DNA from 2 places in the Chromobacterium violaceum ATCC 12472 genome. Region 1 is predicted to be linked to the other one. Evidence: riboswitches for the same ligand, from Rfam matches in the RefSeq annotation. Region 1 holds a riboswitch; the other holds the start of a gene.
What was found. A riboswitch is a leader RNA that binds a small molecule or an ion and turns the genes downstream of it on or off. The one in region 1 is predicted to bind thiamine pyrophosphate.

Region 1 (11,798 bases):
TCTCCTGGCCCAGGGTCTGCAGATTGATCTTCTGGTTGCCGAAACGCAGCGCGCGGCGGCCATTGCCGAAGGTCACCGCCTCCAGTTTCAGCGCGCGCCGGTAGAAGTCCACCGCCGCCTCGATGTCGCGCACGGTCAGGACGATATGGTCGATATGGCTGATCATGGCCACCACTCCTGAGTGGAAAACGGACTATCCACACTGCCACAAGCGCGCCGGCTTGTCATGCCCGCGGCATTCCATGCCCATGGTCGCCGCTGGTATAGTCATCTCTCCCGCTTTCACTCCGGTCCGGACATGACGCTCCACCTGTCGCTGCAACAAGCCCGCCACCTGCAACTGGCCGCCCAGGGACTGCTTGCCGCCCCGCGCCGCAAGGCCGCCAAGACCGACGTGCTGGCCGCCGTCCGCCGCATGGCGCTGCTGCAGATCGACACCATCAGCGTGGTGGCGCGCAGCCCCTACCTGGTGCTGTACAGCCGCGTGGGCGCCTACGATCCGGCCTGGCTGGACCAGCTGCTGGCCGAGGGGGAACTGTTCGAGTACTGGGCGCACGAAGCCTGTTTCGTGCCCGCCGGCGATTACGGCCTGATGCGCCACCGGATGCTGAACGCCGAAAGCATGGGCTGGAAATATTCGCAGCGCTGGCTGGACCAGCACCGCGCCGACATCGAAGCCATCGTCGAACACATCCGCGCCCACGGTCCGGTGCGCTCCGCCGACTTCGAGCGCAAGGGCGGCAAGAGCAACGGCTGGTGGGACTGGAAGCCGGAGAAGCGCCACCTGGAAGTGCTGTTCACGCTGGGTCGGCTGATGGTGAAGGAGCGGCGCGCCTTCCAGCGCGTCTACGACCTGGCGGAACGGGTGATGCCCGGCTGGGACGACGGGCGCGACCTGCCGCCGCCGGAGGACGCGCGGCTGGAAATGGTGCGCAACAGCTGCCGCGCGCTGGGGCTGGTCAAGGCCGGCTGGGTGGCCGACTACTACCGGCTGAAACGCGCGCCGTACGGCGAGATGCTGCACGGCCTGGCCGACAAGGGCGAGCTGATCCCGGTGAAAGTGGAAGGCTGGAGCCACGACGCCTTCGTCCACGCCGGCCTGGCCGCCGAGCTGGAACTGGCCGCGGCTGGCAAGCTCAACAGCGGCAACACCGCCATCCTGTCGCCGTTCGACCCGCTGGTGTGGGACCGCAAGCGCGCGCTGGAGCTGTTCGATTTCGACTACAAGATCGAGTGCTACACGCCGGCGCCCAAACGCAAGTACGGCTACTTCACGCTGCCGGTGCTCAACCGCGGCAAGCTGGTGGGCAGGCTGGACGCCAAGGCCCACCGCAAGGAAGGCGTGTTCGAGGTCAAGTCGCTGCACCTGGAGCCGGGCGCGCGCGTCAGCCAGCGGCTGGCCGACGACCTCTCCGCGGCGCTGAGCCGGATGGCGGCATGGCACGGCGCGCCCCGGCTGGCGATAGGCCAGGCGCCCGGCGACCTGGCCGCGCGCATCCTGGCCTGAGCTACTGGGCGTTGGCGTACCAGCCGCTGACGCCGGGCTGGCGCTCGTCCCACAGCGCCACCTCGCTGAACTGGATGTCGGGCTGGATGTCGGTGTAGTTGGGAATATCGCCCATGATGCGCGAAGCCACCGGTCCGAACGCCTGCTGGAAGGCCTCCAGCGATTCGCACAGCAGCAGCGCCTGCGCGACATAGCCCGGCGCACTGCCGGGCTCGGCGCCGGACAGGCCGCGGTCCACCCGCATGCCCTTCAGGGCATTGCCCAATAACTGTTGCACCATGGGCATGTGCTGCCGCAGGTAATAGTCGAAATCGAAACGCGCGCCGGCGCGGTGCGGGTAGATGACGCTGACGGTGATCATGGCAAACCTCCGCGTGGGGATGGGAAACGTCAAGTTACCCGCTGACGGCGGATTTGCCAACGTCATCTTGAGGCGGCGCTCGTCCGGCAGATCCGCTATTCGTCGGCGCGGTAAGGCCCCATCAGTTTCTGCAACTCCCCGCTCGCCGCCATGCCTCGCATGGCCCGAGTCAGTTTGTCGGCCGCAGCACGCTGATTGGGCGACAGCCACAAGTAAATATTCAAGTGCTCGAACTGCGTGCTGTACAACTGGCTGCCATATTTTTCCTCGAATTTCCGACGATCGGCGGATTCGCTGGAAACAATGCACAGATCGACGCGCTTGATCTGCGCCATGCGGATGCATGCCTCATGGCTTGGAACCATTTCACGCAGCACAACGCCCCGGGTCATCACATCCACGCCATGCAGGCCCCGCAGAAAAGCAATATGGTAACGCTTCAGATCCTCCCAGGACTTGGGTCTGACCTCGGGCGAAGCGCTGACGGCAAAATACCAGGCCGTGCGCAAATGGGGCTCGATCCGGACGGCATCGGGAAAGAACAGCTGAAACTGCGGCCCACGATTGGGATCGCCGTCAAACTGGCCGGCGATGAATGCCGCCAGCGCACGCTCGGGAGGCAGATAGCGTATGGTGTAGCGCATGCCCGCGCGCGCAAACGCCACATCCAGCGTCTTGCGCATCGCAACCATATTGGGCGCGTCGAGCGGCGACAGATTCACCAGCCGCAACGGCGCTTCGGGCCCATCTGCCGCCTGCGCGGGGCCGAACAGTCAACAGGCCATCGCCGCGACGAAATAATGGCACACTACTGGCATGCGACTGCGCTCCTTCGGCGATTTTCCCTGCCTTGTCCCTCCGGACAGCGACCAAGCGGAACTAGGAACCCGTTCACCCGCTCTCTAGCAACATAGCCCATCAGAGGACCCAACCATGCGCATCGCCATCCTCGCCGCCAGCAGCGCGCTGCTGCTCGCCGCTTGCAACCAGCAACAGACCACCCAGCTGCAGCAGGCCGCCTCCGCCGCCATCGGCAGCGTCCATCAGGGCGTGGACAACGCCAGCGCGCCGCTCGGCCAGTTGAAGGAACAGGCCAGCGCCGCGTTGGGCACCGCCAAGCTGGCCGCCTCCGCCGCCGCCCAGAATCCGGAGCTGAAACAGCAGATGGACAAGCTCAAGGAGCAGGCGTCGGCGCTCAAGGGCGCGATCCTGCCGAAGAAGGAATAGCGTTGACGACATTTTGATGTCCGGCCGCCATTTATTTAGCTTCAATTTAGACACGCCGACCTAGCATGAGCCTGCATCCCCACACAGGAGAAGGTCCATGCAAACCCTGGCCGACATCTGTCGCTGCGGCGACATCCTGCTGGACGTCGACATACCGGATAAACGCCAGCTGTTCGAATACGCCGCCCGTCAGCTGGGCCAGCGCCACGCGCTGAACGCGCCGGCGCTGCAGGCGGCGCTGCAACAGCGCGAGGCCACCGGCAGCACGGCGCTGGGCCACGGCCTGGCCTTGCCCCATGCCCGCGTGGAAGGCCTGGCCGGAGCGCGCGCGCTGTTCATCGGCCTGAAACGGGGGCTGGACTTCGGCGCCCCGGACCAGGAAGCCGTGCGCGGCGCGCTGGTGCTGCTGTTGCCTCGCGACACCCGCGCGCCGCACCTGCAACTGCTGGCGGAGATCGCCCGCATCTTCGCCGAACGCCCTTTCCGCGCCGAACTGGCCGCCTGCCGCCTGCCCGAGCAGGTGGACCGCTTGTTCCAGCGCTGGTCCGACCCAGAGCCCGGCAACGACCCGCACTTCATGCTGGACAGCAACCGCTATTTCCTCGACGCGGAGGCCTGCCTGCGCCCCGACTACAGCGTGCGCCGCAAGGTGACCGCCCGCTTCTGACCGTGACAGCGTAAAAACGCCTTTGCTAGGATGAGACGATGGCTCTCTCCTCCCGCAACAGGCCCGCATGTCCAATTCCCTGCTGATCATGGTTTCGCTGGCGGTCGCCAGCATCGGTCTCATCACCTGGCAGCACAGCGTGCGCTCCGACCTGATGCGGGCGCGGCGCCGCTGGCTGCAGGCCTCGCTGCTGCTGGCCGCCGGCATGCTGGTGGAAGGCTACGTGGAGCCCGGCAAGGGAGAAATGCTGCGCCTGGCGCTGGGCAGCGGCATGAGCAACGCCGGCATCGCGCTGCAGCTGACCATCATCGCCCGCGTCACCGGCCTCAAGCCGCCCAACTGGCTGTGGCTGGCCTTCGGCGCGGTGTCGGCGCTGGACAAGCTGCTGCCTTATCCCCCGCTGATGCTGGCGCTGGAAAGCGCCGAGATCCCCATCCTCTATCTGGCCGCGGCCTGGCTATACCAGCGCGCCGAGCGCCTGGTCAGCCGCAACCGCTTCAGCCCCACCGCGCTGCTGTTTCTGCTGGGCGCGCTGCTGTTTATCTGGCGCGACGCCAGCGATTTCTATCTCAGGCTGCAGGCGACGCCGATCCAGCCGGACAATCTGGATCAACTGCATCAACTGGCGCTGGCCTTCGCCGCCGCCGCCCAGGTCTGCGGCGCGGTGGGCTTTCTCAACATCGTGCTGCAGCGCCAGCACAACCGGCTGGAGGACGCCGCCAACCTGGATCCGCTGACCGGCGCCGGCAACCGCCGCGCGCTGCAATACTGGCTGCGCACGCTGGAAGCCTCGGTGGAGCGCGTGTGCGTGGTGATGCTGGACATCGACCATTTCAAGTCGGTCAACGACCGCTACGGCCACCCGGCCGGCGACGCGGTGCTGCAGGCGCTGGCGATGGTGCTGCGCAGCGGCATCCGCGACAACGACATGCTGATCCGTTACGGCGGGGAGGAGTTCTGCCTGCTGATGCCGGACGCCGACATCGACGACGCCGTGCAGGCGGCGGAACGGCTGCTGCAGGCTTTCCGCCAGCTGGCGCCGCTGCCCGGCCATCCGGAACTGCGCTGCACCTTCTCCGCCGGCGCGCACGAATGGGATTGCCGCCGCCAGGATTTCGCCGAGGCCCAGCAGAAAGCCGACCAAGCCTTGTACCTGGCCAAGCAGGACGGACGCGACCGGGTGCGCCGGCACTAGCGCCCGACTACCGGCGCGTCCTCGCTGGCTTTCTCATCGGCCTTGCCCGGGCCGGCCGCCGGATCCATCCGGTGGCGCTGCTTCATCTCGTACATGCGCTGGTCGGCCTTGCCCAGCAGCTCCTCCGGCAGCACGAAATCGTCGGGCCCGGTTTCCGAACAGCCGACGCTCAGGCTCAAGCCCGGCAAGATGGTGGCGAGTTCGTCGACCAGGCGCTGGAGAAAGGTTTCTTCCGCCTGCTTCTGGTCGCAATTGGGCAGCACGATGCAGAACTCGTCGCCGCCGTAGCGGAAGCAGCCGTCCTCGAGGCGGGTGATGCGGCTGATGGTCTCGCCCAGCAGGCGCAGCACCTCGTCGCCGCGCTGGTGGCCTTCGCTGTCGTTGAGCAGCTTGAAATGGTCGACGTCCAGATACACCAGCGCCACTTTTTCGCGGCGGCGCTGCGCGCTGCGCAGCACCCGGGTCAGCGTCTCGTCCAGATAGCGCCGGTTGAGCAGTCCGGTCAAGGGATCGGTGCGCGACAGCTCCTCCAGCTGGCGGGTGCGCGTCGCCACCTTTTCCTCCAGCGTGCGCGCGTACTGCTCGGACTTGTTGCGCGAGGTTTCGATCTCCGCCACCAGGCTGCGGATATAGGTCTCGAACACCAGCGCCACGTCGAACATCATCAGCTTGTCCAGCGCCTGCAAGGTGTGCAGCCGAACCTCGGCATCCGGTATCAGCTCGGTCAGCTTTTCCGCCAGCAGGAACTTCAACGAATCCACCGCGGCCAGGTACAGCTTGGGCTCGACGCCGATGCGCTTGTGCACCAGTCCGATGCGCAAGCGGATGTTCACGTATTCCAGATCGTAGATGCCGCTGAACAGGTCGACCACGTAGCGGCGCTGCGCGCTGCGCAGCCGCTGCAGCGTGTCGGCGTCGCCGATCAGCAGCGCGATTTCCGGCGTGCTGGTCTGCAGCTCGTAAAATCGCGTCACCAGTTCTTCCAGATGCGATTCCACCAGGTTGCCCGCCGCGCGCAGCAGCATTTCGTCGCGCGGCGCCAACGCGAACAGATGCTTGCGCTGCTCGATCTCGAACTCGGTGATGCGCAGCTGTTCCAGCAGGGTTTGATCGGTCTGTTTCATCCCGCTCCCCGTCTGCACGGTATCCCTTAAAGCTATATGCCGCGGGACTGACATTCAATGCCCTTCGCCGGATTCAAGCCTTCCAGCCAGCCGCTTGGCCGCAAGAAGCCGTCGGCGCGGCCGACCAGCGCGATGCCATGCTTGACGTTCGCCGGCGCACACGGAACGCCGTGCGCGGCATCGCCGACAATATCGGCCGGCATGCTGCGAAGCTGGCACGATGTCTACGCCCGCTTCGGCGCGAATACGCTGAAAACCTTCGGCGCGCCGTCCGAACCCGGCGTGAGGCTGGGCGAGGACGGCATCTTCTTCATCGACATCCGGCCGCTATGGCGGCAATGGGAAGGCGACGGCGGCGATCGACGACGGCCGGCGCACTTGGGTTTACGTCGCCGCCGTATAGGCGCTGGCGCGGAAAACGGCATACGGCGGCTTATCCACAAGCCACCGTCCGTTCTCGACTTTATCCACACACGCTACGCTTCGCCCTGTTGCAACAGCACCGCCAGCTCGTCCGCCGCCTCGCTCCATTCGGCGTCGCATTCCAGCGCCTGACGCAAGAAAGCCGCCTGCGCGGGCGTCCAGAACGGCGCCTCGGGCAAGGGGACGCGAGGCGGCAGCGGGTGGCTGTCGATGAAGGCGCGGATGGCGGCCGGCTCGTCTTCCAGGCCCAGCTGGCGAAACAGGCCGGGCAACAAGTGATTGCTGGTGTCCATCGCTGACTCCCTGGGCTGGTCCACTCCCTCATGCTAGACCTCCGCGGCAGCCTCTGTCCGCCAGCAAGCGGAAAACCGGCCCCATCGGCCGGTTTTGGCGCTCACCATCCCAATCTGGCGCGGATTTCCAGCTCCCAATCCCTGTCTTCCCAATCCGGCTCCATCCGCAGGCTCAGGCAGTGCTCGCCATCCGCGGCGTCGATTTCGACCATCGCGTGGGAAACGCCCCGGCCATCGGACACGAAGGTCAGCGCGATGCCGTTCCAGTTCCAGCCGGCGTCGCGCGGCCGCAGTTCGAACCACTGCCGGCACACCGGCGAGCCGGTCGCGCGGGCGGGGCCGGACAATTCCCAACCCAGGCTGGAGAAAGCCCGCAGCACCGTCTCCGCCTGCCGCGTCGGCAGCACCTGCAGCCGATCGCCGCCGCCGGCGTCGCGCGGCCTGTTCAGCGCCAGATCGGTATGGATCCACACCAGCGGCTCGCCGCCCAGGGCCGGATGACAGTTGACGGGGGTATCTTCCGGCAGCGTCAGCTGGAACGGCAGCCTCCATTGGCAAGCCGCCGGAATCCGGCACGGTCCGCTGACCGGCAGGCTGGCCAGCGTCAGCGCCTCGCGGCGTTCCCCGCCGCCGCGCTCAGCCTCGGCCAGCAACAGCAGCGCTATCCTGGCGATGTCCTGGTCGACGGCTCCTCCGCTGACCACGACCTCGCCGCGCAGCGTCTCGCCGGCCCGCAGGCGCGGATTCAGCAACCGGGTATCCACGGTGGCGCCGCCGCTATCGGCGGCGGCAAAAAACGATTTCAGCATGTTTTTTTTCTTGGCAATCCGAGTGAAGGCGGCCGGCGATGCACCGGCCCGCCGCCATCTTATGCCAAACAAATTACTCGAAATACCAGAAAACGCTCATGCCTTACACCTTGTCATACAGCTTGCCGCCTCCCTTGACGAATTCGATCGCCTTTTCCCGCATGCCCAGCCGCAGCGCGTCCTGCTCGCCTACGCCCTGGCTGGCCGCGTACTCGCGCACATCCTGGGTGATCTTCATGCTGCAGAAGTGCGGACCGCACATGCTGCAGAAGTGCGCCACCTTGGCGCTGTCCTTGGGCAGGGTCTCGTCGTGGAAGTCGCGCGCCTTGTCCGGGTCCAGGCCCAGGTTGAACTGGTCCTCCCAGCGGAATTCGAAGCGCGCCTTGGACAGCGCGTTGTCGCGGATCTGCGCGCCGGGATGGCCCTTGGCCAGGTCGGCCGCGTGCGCCGCCAGCTTGTAGGTGATGATGCCCTCTTTCACGTCGTGCTTGTTCGGCAGGCCCAGGTGTTCCTTCTGCGTCACGTAGCACAGCATCGCGGTGCCGTACCAGCCGATCTGCGCCGCGCCGATGGCCGAAGTGATGTGGTCGTAGCCGGGCGCGATGTCGGTGGTCAGCGGCCCCAGGGTGTAGAACGGCGCTTCGCGGCACCATTCCAGCTCCTTGTCCATATTCTCCTTGATCAGCTGCATCGGCACATGGCCCGGGCCTTCTATCATCACTTGCACATCGTGTTTCCAAGCGATCTCGGTCAACTCGCCCAGCGTCTTCAACTCCGACAGCTGCGCCTCGTCGTTGGCGTCCCAGGCGCTGCCCGGCCGCAGGCCGTCGCCCAGGCTGAAGGCCACGTCGTAGGCCTTCATGATTTCGCAGATGTCCTCGAAGTGGGTGTAGAGGAAGTTCTCGCGGTGATGCGCCAGACACCACTTGGCCATGATGGAGCCGCCGCGCGACACGATGCCGGTCATGCGGTTGGCGGTCATCGGCACGTAAGCCAGGCGCACGCCGGCGTGGATGGTGAAGTAGTCCACGCCCTGCTCGGCCTGCTCGATCAGCGTGTCGCGGAAGATTTCCCAACTCAGGTCCTCGGCCTTGCCGTTCACCTTCTCCAGCGCCTGGTAGATGGGCACGGTGCCGATCGGCACCGGGCTGTTGCGCAGAATCCACTCCCGCGTTTCGTGGATGTTCTTGCCGGTGGACAGGTCCATGATGGTGTCCGCGCCCCAGCGGATGCCCCAGGTCATCTTGTCAACTTCTTCGGATATCGACGACGTTACCGCGCTATTGCCGATATTGCCGTTGATTTTCACCAGAAAGTTGCGGCCGATGATCATCGGTTCGCTTTCCGGGTGATTGATGTTGGCCGGGATGATGGCGCGGCCGGCGGCAATCTCCTCACGCACGAACTCCGGCGTGATCTCTTCGGGCAGATGGGCGCCGAAGCTCTGGCCCTGGTGCTGGCGCGTCATCAAGTCCAGCAGGCGCCGGTTGCCGGCGGCCTGCAGCGACTCTACGTAGGCGCGGCGGTTCAGGTTCTCTCGGATGGCGACGAACTCCATCTCCGGCGTGACGATGCCGCGGCGGGCGTAGTGCATCTGCGTCACGTTGCGGCCGGCCTTGGCGCGGCGCGGCTTGCGCTGCAGATTGAAGCGCAGCTCGGCGAGCTTGGGGTCGGCCTCGCGGGCGCGGCCGTATTCGCTGGACAGGCCGGGGAGCTGCTCGCAATCGCCGCGCTGGGCGATCCAGGCGGCGCGCAAGGGCGCGAGGCCGCTCTGGATGTCGATGCGGGCGGCCGGATCGCTATACGGGCCGCTAGTGTCGTAGACGAAGATGGGAGGGTTTTTTTCGCCGCCGAATTGGGTCGGCGTGTCCGCCTGGCGGATCTCGCGCATCGGCACTTGAATGTCCGGGCGGCTGCCCTCGACGTAAATCTTGCGGGAATTGGGCAAGGGCTGGATGGCGGCGGCGTCCACCACCATCTGCTTGTTCACGGGCGCGTTCATCGGGCGGGTCTCCAAAAACGATGAAGCGGCGCAAGGAGCGGTCCGGACAGGCCGGCTGCGGGTATGGCGAGGCCATGGCGGGCAGGTGACGCTTCCCTACGCCGGTATTATCCGGGTCAGGTTCCAAGGGTATTTCTCACCCGCGCTCCGTCATCCGCCGCCATGGCCTACACTTTGCTAGCCATCTGCGCCGAACGCCAGGCGCAGGACCCCTAGCGATGCCGTGTGAAGGTAAGGCAAATATGGGATAATCGCAAGTTATCGTCATCACTCGAGTCCTTGCCGCCGACGCTGTCCTCCCTGGGCGGAGCGGACTCCCAGCCCTCCGGAGTTTAAGTTGATGGATTTCGAAAAAACCCGTTTCAACATGGTCGAACAGCAGATTCGCCCGTGGGATGTTCTGGATACCAACGTGCTGGATCTGCTGTTTCACGTGAAACGCGAGGACTTCGTCGCCGACAATCAGCGCCAGCTGGCCTTCGTCGACACCGAGCTGCCGCTGCCCAACGGCAGCAAGATGCTGCAGCCGAAGATGGAAGCGCGCCTGGTGCAGGACGCCGCCATCCAGCCGAGCGACAAGATCCTGGAGATCGGCACCGGCAGCGGCTATCTGACCGCGCTGCTGGCCAAGATGGGCAAGCAGGTGGTGAGCGTGGAGATCGATCCGGCGCAAAAAGCGCTTGCCGCCGCCAATCTGAAGAAGGCCGGCATCGCCAACGTCACCCTGGTCGAGGGCGACGGCGTGCTGGGCCTGGCCGAGCAAGCGCCTTACGACGTGATCGTGGTCGGCGGCTCGCTGCCGGTCGTGCCGCAGGAACTGAAGAACCAGCTGGCTGTCGGCGGCCGCCTGATCCTGGTGGCCGGCGATCTGCCGGTGATGGCCTGCAAGCTGATCGAGCGCGAGACCAACACCAGCTTCCGCGAAACCGCGCTGTTCGAAACCTGTGTCGAGCGGCTGAAGAAATTCGAGGCGGTGGAACCCGCCCGTTTCAGCTTCTGATCATGCTGCGCGAAATCACCGCCCCGGCGCTCGCCGCGCAACTGGCAGATCCCCAGGCCGCGCGGCCGGTGCTGCTGGACGTGCGCGAGGGCTGGGAATATCAGCTCGCGCACATCGAAGGCAGTGTCCACATCCCGATGAATCTGATCCCGATCCGGATGAGCGAACTGCCCGACGACGCGCCCATCGTCGCCATCTGCCACCACGGCATGCGCAGCGCCCAGGTGGCGCTGTTCCTGCAGAACGCCGGCTTCGACGACGTGATCAACCTGCAGGGCGGCATCGACGCCTGGTCGGTCCAGGTGGACCCGGCCGTCGCCCGGTATTGATGTCTTGGCGCGTCGCCCCATTGGGGTGACCCACCCTGCCTGACACCGCCCCCGGGCGGTGTTTTGTTTTGGAACGAATCGCGCCACCGCCATTCCAAGCCACGTTAACCGCCTGGCGATCCGCCGCAAAGAACCCGATATGCCCTCATTGACCTACCTCGCCCCCGCCCTCGCCCGCATCCATCCCGACTGGGAAGCGGTATTGGACCAAGCCGCCGTCGCCGCCCGCCTGGCCGAAATCGACCGCCTGCTGGTCTTGCAGCAGCAGGACGGCAAGACGCTGTTCCCGCCGCCGCCCCAGGTGTTCAACGCGCTGGCTTTCGCCGCGCCGGCCGACGTCAAGGTGGTGATCCTGGGCCAGGATCCGTACCACGGCGACGGCGAGGCGATGGGCCTGTCGTTCTCGGTGCCGGACGGCGCGCGCGTGCCGCCGTCCCTGCGCAACATCTACAAGGAGCTGGCGGCCGATCTCGGCCTCGGCGTGCCCGCCAGCGGCGATCTCACCCACTGGGCGCAACAGGGCGTGCTGCTGCTCAACAGCGTGCTGACCGTCGAGCGGGACAAGGCCGGCAGCCACGGCAAGCTGGGCTGGCAAACGGTCAGCGACGCGCTGATCGACGCGGTGAACCGCGACAACCCCGGCTGCGTGTTCCTGCTGTGGGGCAACTGGGCGCAGACCAAGGCCGAACGCATCGACGCCTCCCGCCACCTGGTGCTGACCGCCGCCCACCCGTCGCCGCTGTCGGCCAGCCGCGGTTTCCACGGCTGCCGCCACTTCTCCCAGGTCAACGCCTGGCTGATCGCCCGCGGCCGCCAGCCGGTGCGCTGGGCGACGGCCCCCGCCGCGCAAAGCTGCCTGTT
Region 2 (11,798 bases), 1.6 Mb from region 1:
TGGATGGCAAACTGGCCGGCTTCGCCGTGTATTTCTTCAGCTACTCGACCTGGCTGGGCAAGAACGGGCTGTATCTGGAAGACCTGTACGTGACGCCCGAGCTGCGCGGCGCCGGGGCCGGCAAGGCGCTGCTGAGGCATCTGGCCAGGCTGGCCTGCGACAACGATTGCGGGCGCTTCGAATGGAGCGTGCTGGACTGGAACCAGCCGGCGATAGACTTCTACGAATCGATAGGCGCCGCGCCGCAATCCGAGTGGATACGCTACCGGCTGGCGGGCGAGGGATTGCGCCGCTTCGCTTATGGCGAGGATACGGTCGCCGCCTGATCAGCTCCGACTGCCTTTCGGCGGCGGTTCCGCCGCCAGCCGGGCCAATAATGCGCCAGGCACTCGCCGGAGCGGCAGGCGGCATCATCCAGGCAGCCATCGCAATGGGCCGGACTCAGGCAATCCGGGCCGCACGGCGGCGGCTCGCAATAGCCGGACTGGCGCAGCCGCGCCGCCGGCTCCCTGGCCGCTCGCGCGCAGCGCGACAAGCGGGCGCGGGCGATCCCGCCTCCGCGCCACAAGCCGTAGCGGCGAATCGCGCGGAAAGCCAGGCCGGAACATCCCGCCCGGCCAGTGCCGGCCCGGTAAGCGCAGCCGAAGCCCTTGCGCGGCGACAGATGCCGCTGGTAGATCCGGATCAGGCACAACGCCAGCCATTTCGACACGGTCCCTTCCTTTCCCCAAGCGATTCATCATACCCATTCCCCGCCCACGCTGCTAAAGTCGTCGGCGAGCGCGCCCGCGCCGCCGGCGAGCGTTTCGGCACAATCTCGCCGCGCGCCGACGCATAACATCGTCGAACCCTCTAGCCACAGGAGAACCGATATGCGCACCACCCTGCTGATCGCCAGCCTGCTCGCCCTGCCGCTGGCCGCCCATGCCGACGCCTTCAGGCTGTCCAGCGACAGCATGGCCGACGGCAAGCCGTTGAGCCTGAAACAGGTCTACCGCGGTTTCGGCTGCGAAGGCGGCAACGTCTCGCCGCAACTGTCGTGGAGCGGCGCGCCGCTCGGCACCAAGAGCTTCGCGATCACCGCCTACGATCCGGACGCGCCCACCGGCAGCGGCTGGTGGCACTGGACCGTGGCCAACCTGCCGGCCAGCGTGCACTCGCTGCCCGAAGGCGCCGGCAGCCAAGGCGGCTCGCTGCCGCCAGGCGCGGTGCAAGGGCGCACCGACTACGGCGAATCCCGTTTCGGCGGAGCCTGCCCGCCCGCAGGCGACAAGCCGCACCGCTACCAGTTCACCGTCTGGGCGCTGAAGATCGACAAGCTGCCGATCGACGCCAACGCCAGCGGCGCGCTGGTAGGCTTCATGCTCAACGCCAACGCGTTGGGCAAGGCGCAGCTCACCGCCACCTACGGCCGCTGAGCCCATGGCCGACATCGCTCACCGCCTGAGCCGCATCGAGGCCGGCGAAATACGCGCCCGCCTGCCGCAGCACGTGCGGCGAGTGCCGGTGTGCATGCCGGCGCTATGCCGCGTCCGCCATGGCGGCAAGCGCATCCGGCTGGGCGATAGGGAGATGTCGGCCGGGCCATCCCAGCTGGTGCTGTTGCCGGCCGGCTGCGAACTGGACATCGTCAACCTGCCGGGGCCTGGCGGCTACCTGGCCGACGTGGTCGGCCTGCCGCCGGACTTGCTGGACCGCTTCCGCGACCGCCACGGTCCGTTGCTGCTGAGGCAGCGGCCAGGCCAGGAACTCTGCCCGACGATGGATGGCCCCCTGGCGTCGGCATGGACGCTGCTGATGGACAGCCTTCACGGCAACGCCGCGCCGGAAATCCGCCAGCATCACGCCGAAGGCGTGCTGCTGGCCCTGGCCCTGGCCGGCCAGGCCGGACCGTTGCTTCGGGAAAAGACCGACAGCCTGACGCAGGGGCTGCGGCAACTGATGATGCTGGATCCGGCGGCGCCGTGGAGCGTGGAAACGGCGGCGCGCCGGCTCAACCTGGGCGCGTCGACCTTGCGCCGCCGGCTGGCTGAGGAAGACGCCGGCTTCCAGGCGATTCTGGAAGAGGTGAGGATGGGCCTGGCCCTGCAGCAAGTGCAGGATGGCCGGCGGTCCATCGCCCAGATCGCCGAGGCCAGCGGCTACGCGTCGGCGTCCCGCTTCGCCGCGCGCTTCCGCCAGCGTTACGGATTGACGCCCAGCGCCTTGCGCCGGACGCTTTGACGCCGGCCCGCCGCTCAGCCGGCGTCCTGCCTCAGCTCCAGCAGATTGCCCGCCGGATCCCGGACGAACAGCTGCTCCAACCTGTCGGCGGCGACGTTGCGCTGGCTGAAGAAGGCGATGCCTCTCTCCTTCAGTTCGGCCGCCGCCCGCTCCAGGCTGGCCACCGTCAACGCGACATGATTGCTTACCGGGTCCTGTCCCTCGCCCTGCGCGTACGGCGACACGCCGTCCTTGCCCATGATGTGCAGTTGAGTAGCGTTGGGAAAATCGAGGAAGCAACCCGGCACGCCGGGAATGTGCCAGCGCGACGGATCCGCCTCCAGGCCGAACACCTGGCGGTAGAAAGCCTGCAGCGCCGCCACCTGATGCTTGGGCACGCTGAAGCCGACGTGATGCAAGGCCTGCACTTCGATAGCCATCTCCATTCCTTTCCGATGTGAGTCCGGCCCCTGCCGGCCACACAATAATACGCAAAACATATAATTAGTCAAACTAACAAAATGACCGGGAACGGAGTTCGACGTAACGACGCTTTTCGGCTAGCATCATCGCGGCCCATCACATAGCCACAACTCAGCCAGGCGAATCCTCATGGACGCACGACACCCGCAAGACGCCAGCGCCGCCATGGCGCCCCATCTGCAATTGATGGCGGATACCGCCGACGCCGACACCCAGCAGGACGCCGCCGCCGCCGGGCTGTTGCTGCTGTGGCTGGGCGACGACGTGCTGCTGCGTCTGAACCGGCATCTGGCGCCGCTGGGGATTTCGGAAAACAAGCTGCATGTGCTGCTGCTGTTCCGCCTGTTCGAAGACGGCCGGCTGGGCGCGGAGCCGCCGACGCCGTCCAGCATCGCCGACTATTTCGGCATCACCCGCGCATCGGCCACCGGCTTGCTGGACTGGCTGGAAAAACGCCGGCTGATCGCCCGCCACCCCCACCCTGCCGACCGCCGCAGCCTGCAGTTGAGCCTGACGCAAGAGGCCCGCGCGCTGCTGGAACAGGCGCTGCCCGACTTCTGGCGCGCCTGCGCCGGCCTGACCGCCCACCTTGACGCCCAGGAACGGCAGCAATTGCTGCGCCTGCTGGCCAAGGTCTGGGGGCCGGTCAAGAGCTGAGCGCGGGAAAACGCAGCAGGCGCGATTCGTCGACGCCGACGCCCAGCGTTCCGCCTATGAACAGCGCGTCGCCCAGCCTCTCGGCCTCGCGCGCGGACAGCATCAGCGCCAACGGACCGGCCTGGGCCTCCACCCTCAGCCGCAGGCCATCCGCCAGCGGCGTCAGCTCGACGATGCGCGCCGGCGGCTGATCGTCGCCCAGCAGCAGCGCGCCCGGCGGCACCGCCGCATGCTCCAGCACATTGTCAAAGCCGATGAAGCGCGCCAGCCAGGCGCAGGCCGGCGCGGCCAGCAGCTGGCGCGGCGGCGCGCACTGCAGCAGCCGGCCATCCTTGAGCACCGCCACCCGGTCCGCCAGCGCGAACGCCTCGTCGCGGTCGTGGGTGACGATGATGGCCGGTATGCCGGCCTCGCGCAGCAGTTCGCGGAATTCGCGCTGCAGCATGCGGCGCAGGTCGGCGTCCAGGCTGGAAAACGGCTCGTCCAGCAGCAGCAGCCTGGGTCGCGTGACCAGCGCCCGCGCCAGCGCCACCCGCTGCTGCTCGCCGCCGGACAGCGTCCACACCTTGCGCGCGCCGTGCTCGGCCAGCCCCACGCGGGCCAGCATCGCCTGCGCGCGCGCGGCGGCGTCGCGTTTGGATACGCCCTGCTCGACCAGGCCGAACATCACATTGCCCAGCGCGTCCAGATGCGGAAACAGCGCGAAATCCTGGAACATCAGCGCGAAGCCGCGCCGCTCCGGCGGCACCCGCGCGAGGTCTTCGCCGTCAAAGGCCAGCGCGCCGCCGTCCGGCCGCTCCAGGCCGGCGATCATCTTCAGCAGCGTGCTCTTGCCGCAGCCGGACGGCCCCAGCATCGCCAGCGTTTCGCCGGCGGACACCTCCAGCGACACATCGTCGGCCACCACGCGCGCGCCGAAGCGCTTATTCAGGTTTCGCAGCGTCAGCACGGCTGTCCTCCTCCGGGCCGGCGCCGCCGGCGGTTTCAATGATCCAGAAAGCAATGAGCGCCAGCAGCATCAGCGCGCAGGAGAGCTGCATCGCCGCGTCGGCATTGGCTTCGCCGGGTCGCCCCAGCCGCTGGTAGATCAGCGTGGTCAGCGTCAGCCACTCCGGCCGGGACAGGAACAGCGTGACGGCGAACTCGCCGACCGCGGTGGCGGCGGCGAAAGCCAGCCCGCGCCGCAGCGCAGGCTGCAGCAAGGGCCAGGTGACGCGGCGGAAAGCGCGCCACGGGCCGGCGCCCAGGCCGCGGGCGGCGGCCCGCCAATGCGGCGGCTGGCCGTCCAGCGACGCCAGCGCAGCCTTGGCCACCAGCGGGTAGGCCAGCAGCGCGTAAGCCGCCATCAGCAGGCCCAGCGCGCCGCTCCATTGCGGGTACAGCAACAGCAGGCCGAAAGCCACGCACACCGGCGAAGCGACGAAGGGCAGAAAGACGGCGGCGCGCAACGCCAGGCTGCGGCCGCAGGCCAGCGCATGCGCCAGGCCCAGCGCGCCGGCCGCCAGCACGGTCACGCCGGTGAAGCGGGCGCTGTTCCACAAGGCCTGGCGCGTATCCTCGTCCCACAGCGCCGCCCATTCCGCGCCGGCGCAAAGGCCACGCCACAGCACCGCCAGCAGCGGCAGGCCGCTGCACAGCAGCAGCGCGGACAAAGTCGCGCCCAAAGCCAGCCGCTCGATCCCGCTCGCAGCCGGCCGCAGCGGCAGCGGCTCCACCTTCGCCACGGTAGCCAGCCGGCGCGCCAAGGCGGCATAAACTGCGGCGATGCCGCCGCACACCAGCAATACCAGCAAGGCCAGCGCGCCGGCGTCGGCCAGGTTCAGCTCGTAAGCCACCAGGGTGTAGATCTCCACCTCCAGCGTCGCGTAGCGCTGGCCGCCCAGCACCAGCGCCAGGCCCAGGCCGGAGAAGCAGTACAGGAATACCAGGCACAGGCTGGACAGCAGCCAGGGCAGGGCCGCCGACCATTCCACGCGCCAGAAGGCGCGCCAGCGGGTGGCGCCCAGCGTGCGCGCGGCGGCCAGGCGGCTGGCCGGCACCTGGGAAAAGCCGTCGCAGCCGGCGCGCACCACCAGCGGCAGATTGAAGAACAGATTGCCGTACAGCAGCAGCCACGGCGTGTCCTGCAGGTTGACGCCGAACGCGCCCCGCGGCCCGAACAACGCCAGCACGCCCATCGCCGCCACCAGCGTCGGCATCACGAAAGGCAGCATCAGCAAGCGCAGCAGCAACGCGCGTCCGGGAAAGCGGTAACGGGCCAGCATCCAGGCCAGCGGCACGCCCAGAACCAGGCACAGCAGGCAACTGGCCGACGCCTGGATCAGCGACCACAGCAGCCGCCAGCGCAGGTAGTCGTCGGCCAGCAGCGAGAGATTGAACTGCAGGCCGCCTTCCGCCAACAGGCGGAACAGCGGCGCGACGGCCAGCAGCAAGAGGAAGGACAGCGGAAGTCCGGCCAGGATCAGCCGGGGCACGGCGGACTGCTTCAAACAAAGGCTCCAGGCAATGGCCAATCGGCCGTCAGCACATCTTCGCAACCGTCGTCATCTCGCGCCTGGCCCACCTTGGCGAAGCCAAGCTGGGCGGCCAGCGCCTGCGACGGCAGGTTGCCGGGCTCGATCGACAACACCAGCCGCTGCACGCCGCCCTGCCGCGCCGCCCAGCCGGCCATCGCCAACAGCGCCTCGCGGGCATAGCCCTGGCGGCGGAATGCGGGATAGACCGCATAGCCGAGCTCGACGTCGCCATAGCCGTTCAGATAGGGATGGCCGGGCCGGGTATGGAAATTGATGTGGCCGATCATGGCCAGATCGTCGCGGCGCAATAGCGCCCGCACCGACCACGGCGCATAGGCTGGCTCCGCAGCCATATCGGCCAGCCGCATCTCCATCAGCGCGGTCTCCCCCATCCAGCCAGCGGCCGGGCGGCAGCCCAGCCGGGCCGCGGCGGCGTCGATGTCGCCGCGCAGGCAGGATTCGAGAAAATCCGCGTCCAGGTGGCGCAGGAGCAGGCGGGGGCTGGTGATGTCGTCGATCATGAATGAGCTTCCAAACAAACATGCCCGGATCATAACAGAGGCGATGCCGGGCCAGTCATCGTCGCTCACTGGCCGGACTTCAGCACCACCCGCGTCCAGCGGCCGACCCAGGCGCGCTGCTTGGCCGCCAGCGTCGCGCTGTCGGGGGTGTCATGCGCGGCCGGCTGCTCGACATGCTTGTACACCGGGTCCAGCGGAATATTGTCCATCGCCGGATACATCCACATCCGGGTCGGAATGTCCTTCTGCACCGCGTCCGAGCGCAGGAAGGCGATGAACTGCTGGGCGAGCTTGGGCTCCTTGCCGCCCTTGACCAGCGCCGCGCCCTCCACCTGGCGGAACACCGTGCCCGGCAGCAACAGATTGCCGGTCGGCGCGTCCGCCGGCTTGTCCTTGCTGTAGAACACCTCGGCCGCCGGACTGGTGGCGTAGCTGACCACGATGGGCCGACCGCCGCCGTTCTTGGAGAAATCGGTGTAGTAGGCTTCGGTCCAGCCCTTGCTGACCTTCAGGCCGTTGTCGCGCAGCTTGCCCCACAGCGCGAAGGCCTTGTCCTCGCCCAGCGCGTGGATGGTGGCGGACAGGAAGGCGAGGCCCGGACTGGAGGTGGCGGGGTTTTCCACCACCAGCAGGTTCTTGTAGGCCGGCAGCGCCAGGTCGTTCAGGGTCTTGGGCAACGGCAGCTTGTTCTTGGCGAACCAAGCCTTGTCGTAGTTCAGCGTCACGTAACCGTAGTCGACGGCGGCCGCGCCCGGCAGTCCCACCTTGCCGCCCTTGGCCAGTTCCGCCGGCAGCGGCGCGAGCGCGCCGGCCTGCTCGGCCTTGCCGATCAGGCTGTTGTCGATGCCGAACACCACGTCGGCGATCGGGCTGCCCTTGGTCAGTATCAGCTTGTTGACCATCTCGCCGGCGTCGCCGGCCTTGATGATGGACACCTTGGCGCCGGTCTGTTTCTCGAAGGCGGCGAGCAGCGGCTTGTCGACGCTGAACGAACTGTGCGCAAGCACGCGCAGTTCGGCGGCCTGGGCGGACAGTCCAGCCAGGCTCAAGGCGGCGGCGGCAATTTTGGGGAACAGTTTCATGGACAATCTCCGTGCGATGCGGCCACGGAGCAAGCAGGCAAGGCGGACGAGATTCCGCTTCATCACGCTCCCTCCGCTGGCATGATCCAGATCAGGTTCTCAGGGTGTCTCTCAGCCCGCATGGCGGGCACCCCCGGTGACAGGGCGACAGTATAGCCCAGATGCGCAAACAACTTAACACTCTGACCAGTCCGCTTAATACCGCAGCGAAGAGTGGCCACTATGCTCACAGTCAATCGCTTATGCAAACGGCTTGCCGCGGTGAACCCATGATCAAAAGAATACTGCTCGCCTCCGCCCTGCTCGGCCTGCCGCTATGCGCGCTGGCCGGCATCGGCGCGGACGGCGCCCGCCACCTGCTGGCGCGCGCCGGCTTCGGCGCCAACCCGGCGCAGATCGAGGCTTTCGCGCCGCTGAGCCGCGAGGCGGCGGTGGACAAGATACTGGCCGGTGTCCGCACCCAGGCGGCGACGCCGCCGCCTGGGTGGGCCAACGAGCCGTTCGAACGGCCCGGCCAGCCCGGCCTCACCGAGGAACAGAAAAAGGCGCTGCAACAGGAACGCAATCAGCACGCGGTCGAGCTGCGCAGCTGGTGGCTGGCCGAGATGCGCAACACGCCGTCGCCGCTGACGGAGAAGATGACGCTGTTCTGGCACAACCATTTCGTGTCGGCGTTGGACAAGGTGCGCTCGCCGCAGATGATGTACCAGCAAAACCTGCTGCTGCGCCACTACGCGCTGGGCGACTTCGGCCAGCTGCTGCACGCGGTGGCGCGCGATCCGGCGATGATGCGCTACCTCGACACCGCCAACAACCGCAAGGACCAGCCCAACGAGAACTTCGCCCGCGAGGTGATGGAGCTGTTCACGCTGGGCGAAGGCCGCTACAGCGAACAGGACATCCGCGAGGCCGCCCGAGCCTTCACCGGCTGGGGCCTGGACCGCGACGACCAGTTCATCGTCCGTCCGCGGCTGCGCGACACCGGCGAGAAAGTCATCTTCGGCCAGCGCGGCAATTTCGACGGCGACGACGTGATCGACCTGCTGCTGCAGCAGCCTAGCACCGCGGTGTTCGTCACCAGCAAGCTGTGGCGCAACTTCGTGTCGCCGACGCCCGATCCGGCCACGATCAACAAGCTGGCCGCCGACTTCCGCCGCGGCCATTACCAGTTGAAGCCCTTGATGCGCGCGCTGCTGCTGACGCCGCAGTTCTGGCGCAGCCAGGGCCAACTGGTGAAATCGCCGCTGGAGCTGACCGTAGGCACGCTGGTGACTTTCGACCTCAATCCGCCGGACTGGCGCGTGATCGCCGGCCTGAACCGCCAGCTGGGTCAAGACGTGTTCGCGCCGCCCAACGTCAAGGGCTGGCCCGGCGGCGAGGCCTGGATCAACAGCGCCACCCTGCTCACCCGCAAGCAGTTTCTGGACCGCATCGCCCGCGACGCCGCGCCGGCGCGCGACGCCTACGTCCAGGCCGATGGCGGCCTGAACGAGATGGCCGGCCGCGAGGCGCGCATCCGCCGCTTCGTCGGCAACGGGCTGAATTCGATGAAGCTGCAACCCGATGAATGGGCCGCCGTCTACGGCGTCCGCACCGCCGCCGACGCCGCGCGGCTGCTGCTGGCCGTGCCGCCGACCAACCCCTTGCCGCAGGGCGCCAGCGGCGCCAAGGCCATCGCCCAGTTGCTGCTGGACCCGGCCTATCAGGTGGAATGAGGAAACTTCCATGTTCAAGAGACGAGAATTCCTGAAAGCGGCCGGCGCCGGCCTGATGATGTCGGTGCTGCCCAATCTGTCCTGGGCGCTGGCGCCAGCCGGTTACAAGCGCCTGTTGGTGCTGGTGGAATTGAAGGGCGGCAACGACGGCCTCAACACCGTGGTCCCCTACGCCAGCGCCGACTACTACCGGCTGCGTCCCGGCATCGCCATCGCCCGCGAGCAGGTGCTGCAGATCAACGGCGACATCGGCCTGCACCCGTCGCTGGCGCCGCTGATGCCGTTGTGGCAGGACAAGCAGCTGGCGCTGCTGCAGGGCGTCGGCTACCCCGATCCCAATCTGTCGCACTTCCGCTCGATCGAGATCTGGGACACGGCGTCGGCCAGCCAGCAATACCTGAGCGAAGGCTGGCTGACCCGGCTGTTCCATGAGCAGCCGACGCCCAAGAACTTCGCCGCCGACGGCGTGGTGCTGTCCAGCCAGGTGCTGGGACCGCTGGACGGCGGCGCGCGCGCGGTGGTGCTGTCCAATCCGCAAGACTTCGCGCGCCAGGCCAAGCTGGTGGCGGACCAGCAGCCCGGCCGCGCCGGCGCGGCGCTGGAGCATATCTTGAAAGTGGAAGGCGACATCCGCCAGGCCGCCGCCAGCCTGGCGCCGCTGCCGCGCACCGCGGCGAGCGAAGCGCCCACCGCCGGCCCCAAGCCCAACGGCGGCTTCGGCGTGGCGGTGCGCACGCTGACCGACACCCTGGCCCGCGGCGTGGACATCGCCGTCGCCCGCATCACGCTGACCGGCTTCGACACCCACGGCAACCAGCAGCCGGTGCAGGCGCGGCTGCTGGCGGAACTGGCGGACGGACTGGCGCAGCTGAAAAGCGAGATGACGCGGCTGGGCCGCTGGAACGACACGCTGGCGCTGACTTACGCCGAATTCGGCCGCCGCCCGCGCGAGAACGGCAACCGCGGCACCGACCACGGCACCGCCAACGTCCACTTCGCGCTGGGCGGCCGCGTCAACGGCGGCCTGTACGGCCAGATGCCGCAACTGGCCGGCGTCAGCGAGGGCAATCTGCCGCATGCGATAGACTTCCGCCAGGTTTACGCCACGGCGATAGACGGCTGGTGGGGCAAGGACAGCCATAACGTGCTGGGCGGACGCTTCGCGCCGCTGCCCCTGCTGCGCGGCTAGGGATCGGGATACGCGATATTGAAGCGGCTGCGGTACAGCCGGTCCACCACGCCGTCGCGCTTCATGTCGCTGAGCGCGGCGGCAAAAGCGTGGCACAACTCAGGAGACACGCTGCGCTTGCTGAAAACGTAAAAGGCCCCGCCTATCGGCCATACCGGCGGCAGGGCGACGATCGCAGGCTGCTGCGGCAGGCGGGCCAGTTCATTCGGCGCCGTGTCCATGGTGGCCAGCAGCAGATCTATCCTCCCCAGCTGCAGCTTGCGCAAACTGCCGGCCAGGGTTTCCCCGGCGTCCACCTTCACCGTTCCGGGAGGCGCTTTCAGCCAACGGTCCCATTTGTCGCCGTAACTGTCGCCATGCGTCACCCCCAGCCTGACGACGCCCAGCTTGCCCAAGTCCTGCTGCTGGGCAACCGGCCAATGCGCAGCGCGATCGCCGCGCGCCCACAGCCGCACCAGCGAGGAACTGTAGCCTGGCACAAAACAGGCGTACGCCTCCCGTTCCGGCGTTTTCAGCGCCTGCATCGCGGCATCCACCTTGCCCAGCTCCAGCGCCTGCAGCGTGCGCGACCAGGGAATTCGGCGATACGCCAGGCGGCAGCCAACGCGCGCGGCCGCCTGGTTCAGCAGCTCCACCGAATAGCCCGCGGGCCGGCCATCCCGTCCCTGATAATGATACGGCGGCCTCTCCTCCCAGCCCACCTGGATAGTCTTGCCGCATATCCCGCCCGCCATCGCCGGCAAAGCCCAGCACGCCAGTAAAGCAAAACCCCCGATAAACCGCACCATCCCCTCCCGCGACCGGCAAGCGCAAGCGCGCTCCCCTACAATGTAGGATAGAATTCCCATGCCGATGGCGTCCCGCGGGCGCAGGCACACGACCACCCAGCGACAGAACCCTAGCCACATGACTTCGAACAATACCCAGAATAACGATCCACACCAGACAACGGAAGAGATTCCGCTGCCGCCGCCGGAAAGCGAAGTCACGCTGGCCAACCTGGCCATCCCACTGGGCGAAACCATACTGACGCTCAGCGGCGACGGCCGCCCCATCTACGGCATCCTGCAGCGCAGCCGGGCGATGACGGCCCAGTCCGACTATTTCCGCCTGCAGTTCCGCGGCTATGCCCGCTCCGACGGCGCGCACTGGCAGCCGCTGGAAGGCGACGACAGCCGTTTCCACGCCGTCTACAACCTGGCCTGGGTCAGGGTGGATCGCCCGAGCAAGACCGTCACCTTCGGTCCCAAGAGCGGCGTGCAGGCCAGTCCTGGACTGGCAGGCAGCGGCTTGGACGCCTATCTGTTCGCCAGCGTCATCGCCTGGGCCAAGGGCGTCTGCCCCGATTTCGCCATCAGCCCGGGCATGATCACCATGGGACAGAACCATACCGAGGAAGAACGGCTGAAGTGCCACGCCTTCTATGCCGGCCA

Region 2: another riboswitch for thiamine pyrophosphate. It lies ahead of CV_RS15535 (thiamine ABC transporter substrate-binding protein); the one in region 1 lies ahead of thiC (phosphomethylpyrimidine synthase ThiC).

What each region holds. Positions count from the first base shown of each region.
Region 1 is NC_005085.1:241,082-252,879, reverse strand. Features, by position in the region: gene CV_RS01155 (VOC family protein) at 1-166, opposite strand, end outside; gene CV_RS01150 (winged helix-turn-helix domain-containing protein) at 299-1,507, shown strand; gene CV_RS01145 (EthD family reductase) at 1,509-1,868, opposite strand; gene CV_RS01140 (substrate-binding periplasmic protein) at 1,964-2,599, opposite strand; gene CV_RS01135 (hypothetical protein) at 2,802-3,095, shown strand; gene CV_RS01130 (PTS sugar transporter subunit IIA) at 3,193-3,762, shown strand; gene CV_RS21925 (GGDEF domain-containing protein) at 3,830-4,957, shown strand; gene CV_RS01120 (GGDEF domain-containing protein) at 4,954-6,081, opposite strand; gene CV_RS23745 (hypothetical protein) at 6,114-6,284, opposite strand; gene CV_RS01115 (DUF2789 domain-containing protein) at 6,558-6,797, opposite strand; gene CV_RS01110 (sporulation protein) at 6,899-7,606, opposite strand; gene thiC (phosphomethylpyrimidine synthase ThiC) at 7,710-9,584, opposite strand; TPP riboswitch at 9,685-9,832, opposite strand; gene CV_RS01100 (protein-L-isoaspartate O-methyltransferase family protein) at 9,949-10,608, shown strand; gene CV_RS01095 (rhodanese-like domain-containing protein) at 10,611-10,937, shown strand; gene CV_RS01090 (uracil-DNA glycosylase) at 11,077-11,798, shown strand, end outside.
Region 2 is NC_005085.1:3,440,878-3,452,675, forward strand. Features, by position in the region: gene CV_RS15490 (GNAT family N-acetyltransferase) at 1-326, shown strand, start outside; gene yidD (membrane protein insertion efficiency factor YidD) at 299-712, opposite strand; gene CV_RS15500 (kinase inhibitor) at 873-1,418, shown strand; gene CV_RS15505 (helix-turn-helix transcriptional regulator) at 1,423-2,223, shown strand; gene CV_RS15510 (VOC family protein) at 2,238-2,642, opposite strand; gene CV_RS15515 (MarR family winged helix-turn-helix transcriptional regulator) at 2,815-3,342, shown strand; gene CV_RS15520 (ABC transporter ATP-binding protein) at 3,332-4,291, opposite strand; gene CV_RS15525 (ABC transporter permease) at 4,266-5,831, opposite strand; gene CV_RS15530 (GNAT family N-acetyltransferase) at 5,828-6,379, opposite strand; gene CV_RS15535 (thiamine ABC transporter substrate-binding protein) at 6,445-7,461, opposite strand; TPP riboswitch at 7,512-7,606, opposite strand; gene CV_RS15540 (DUF1800 domain-containing protein) at 7,731-9,176, shown strand; gene CV_RS15545 (DUF1501 domain-containing protein) at 9,187-10,365, shown strand; gene CV_RS22285 (substrate-binding periplasmic protein) at 10,362-11,099, opposite strand; gene CV_RS15555 (hypothetical protein) at 11,272-11,798, shown strand, end outside.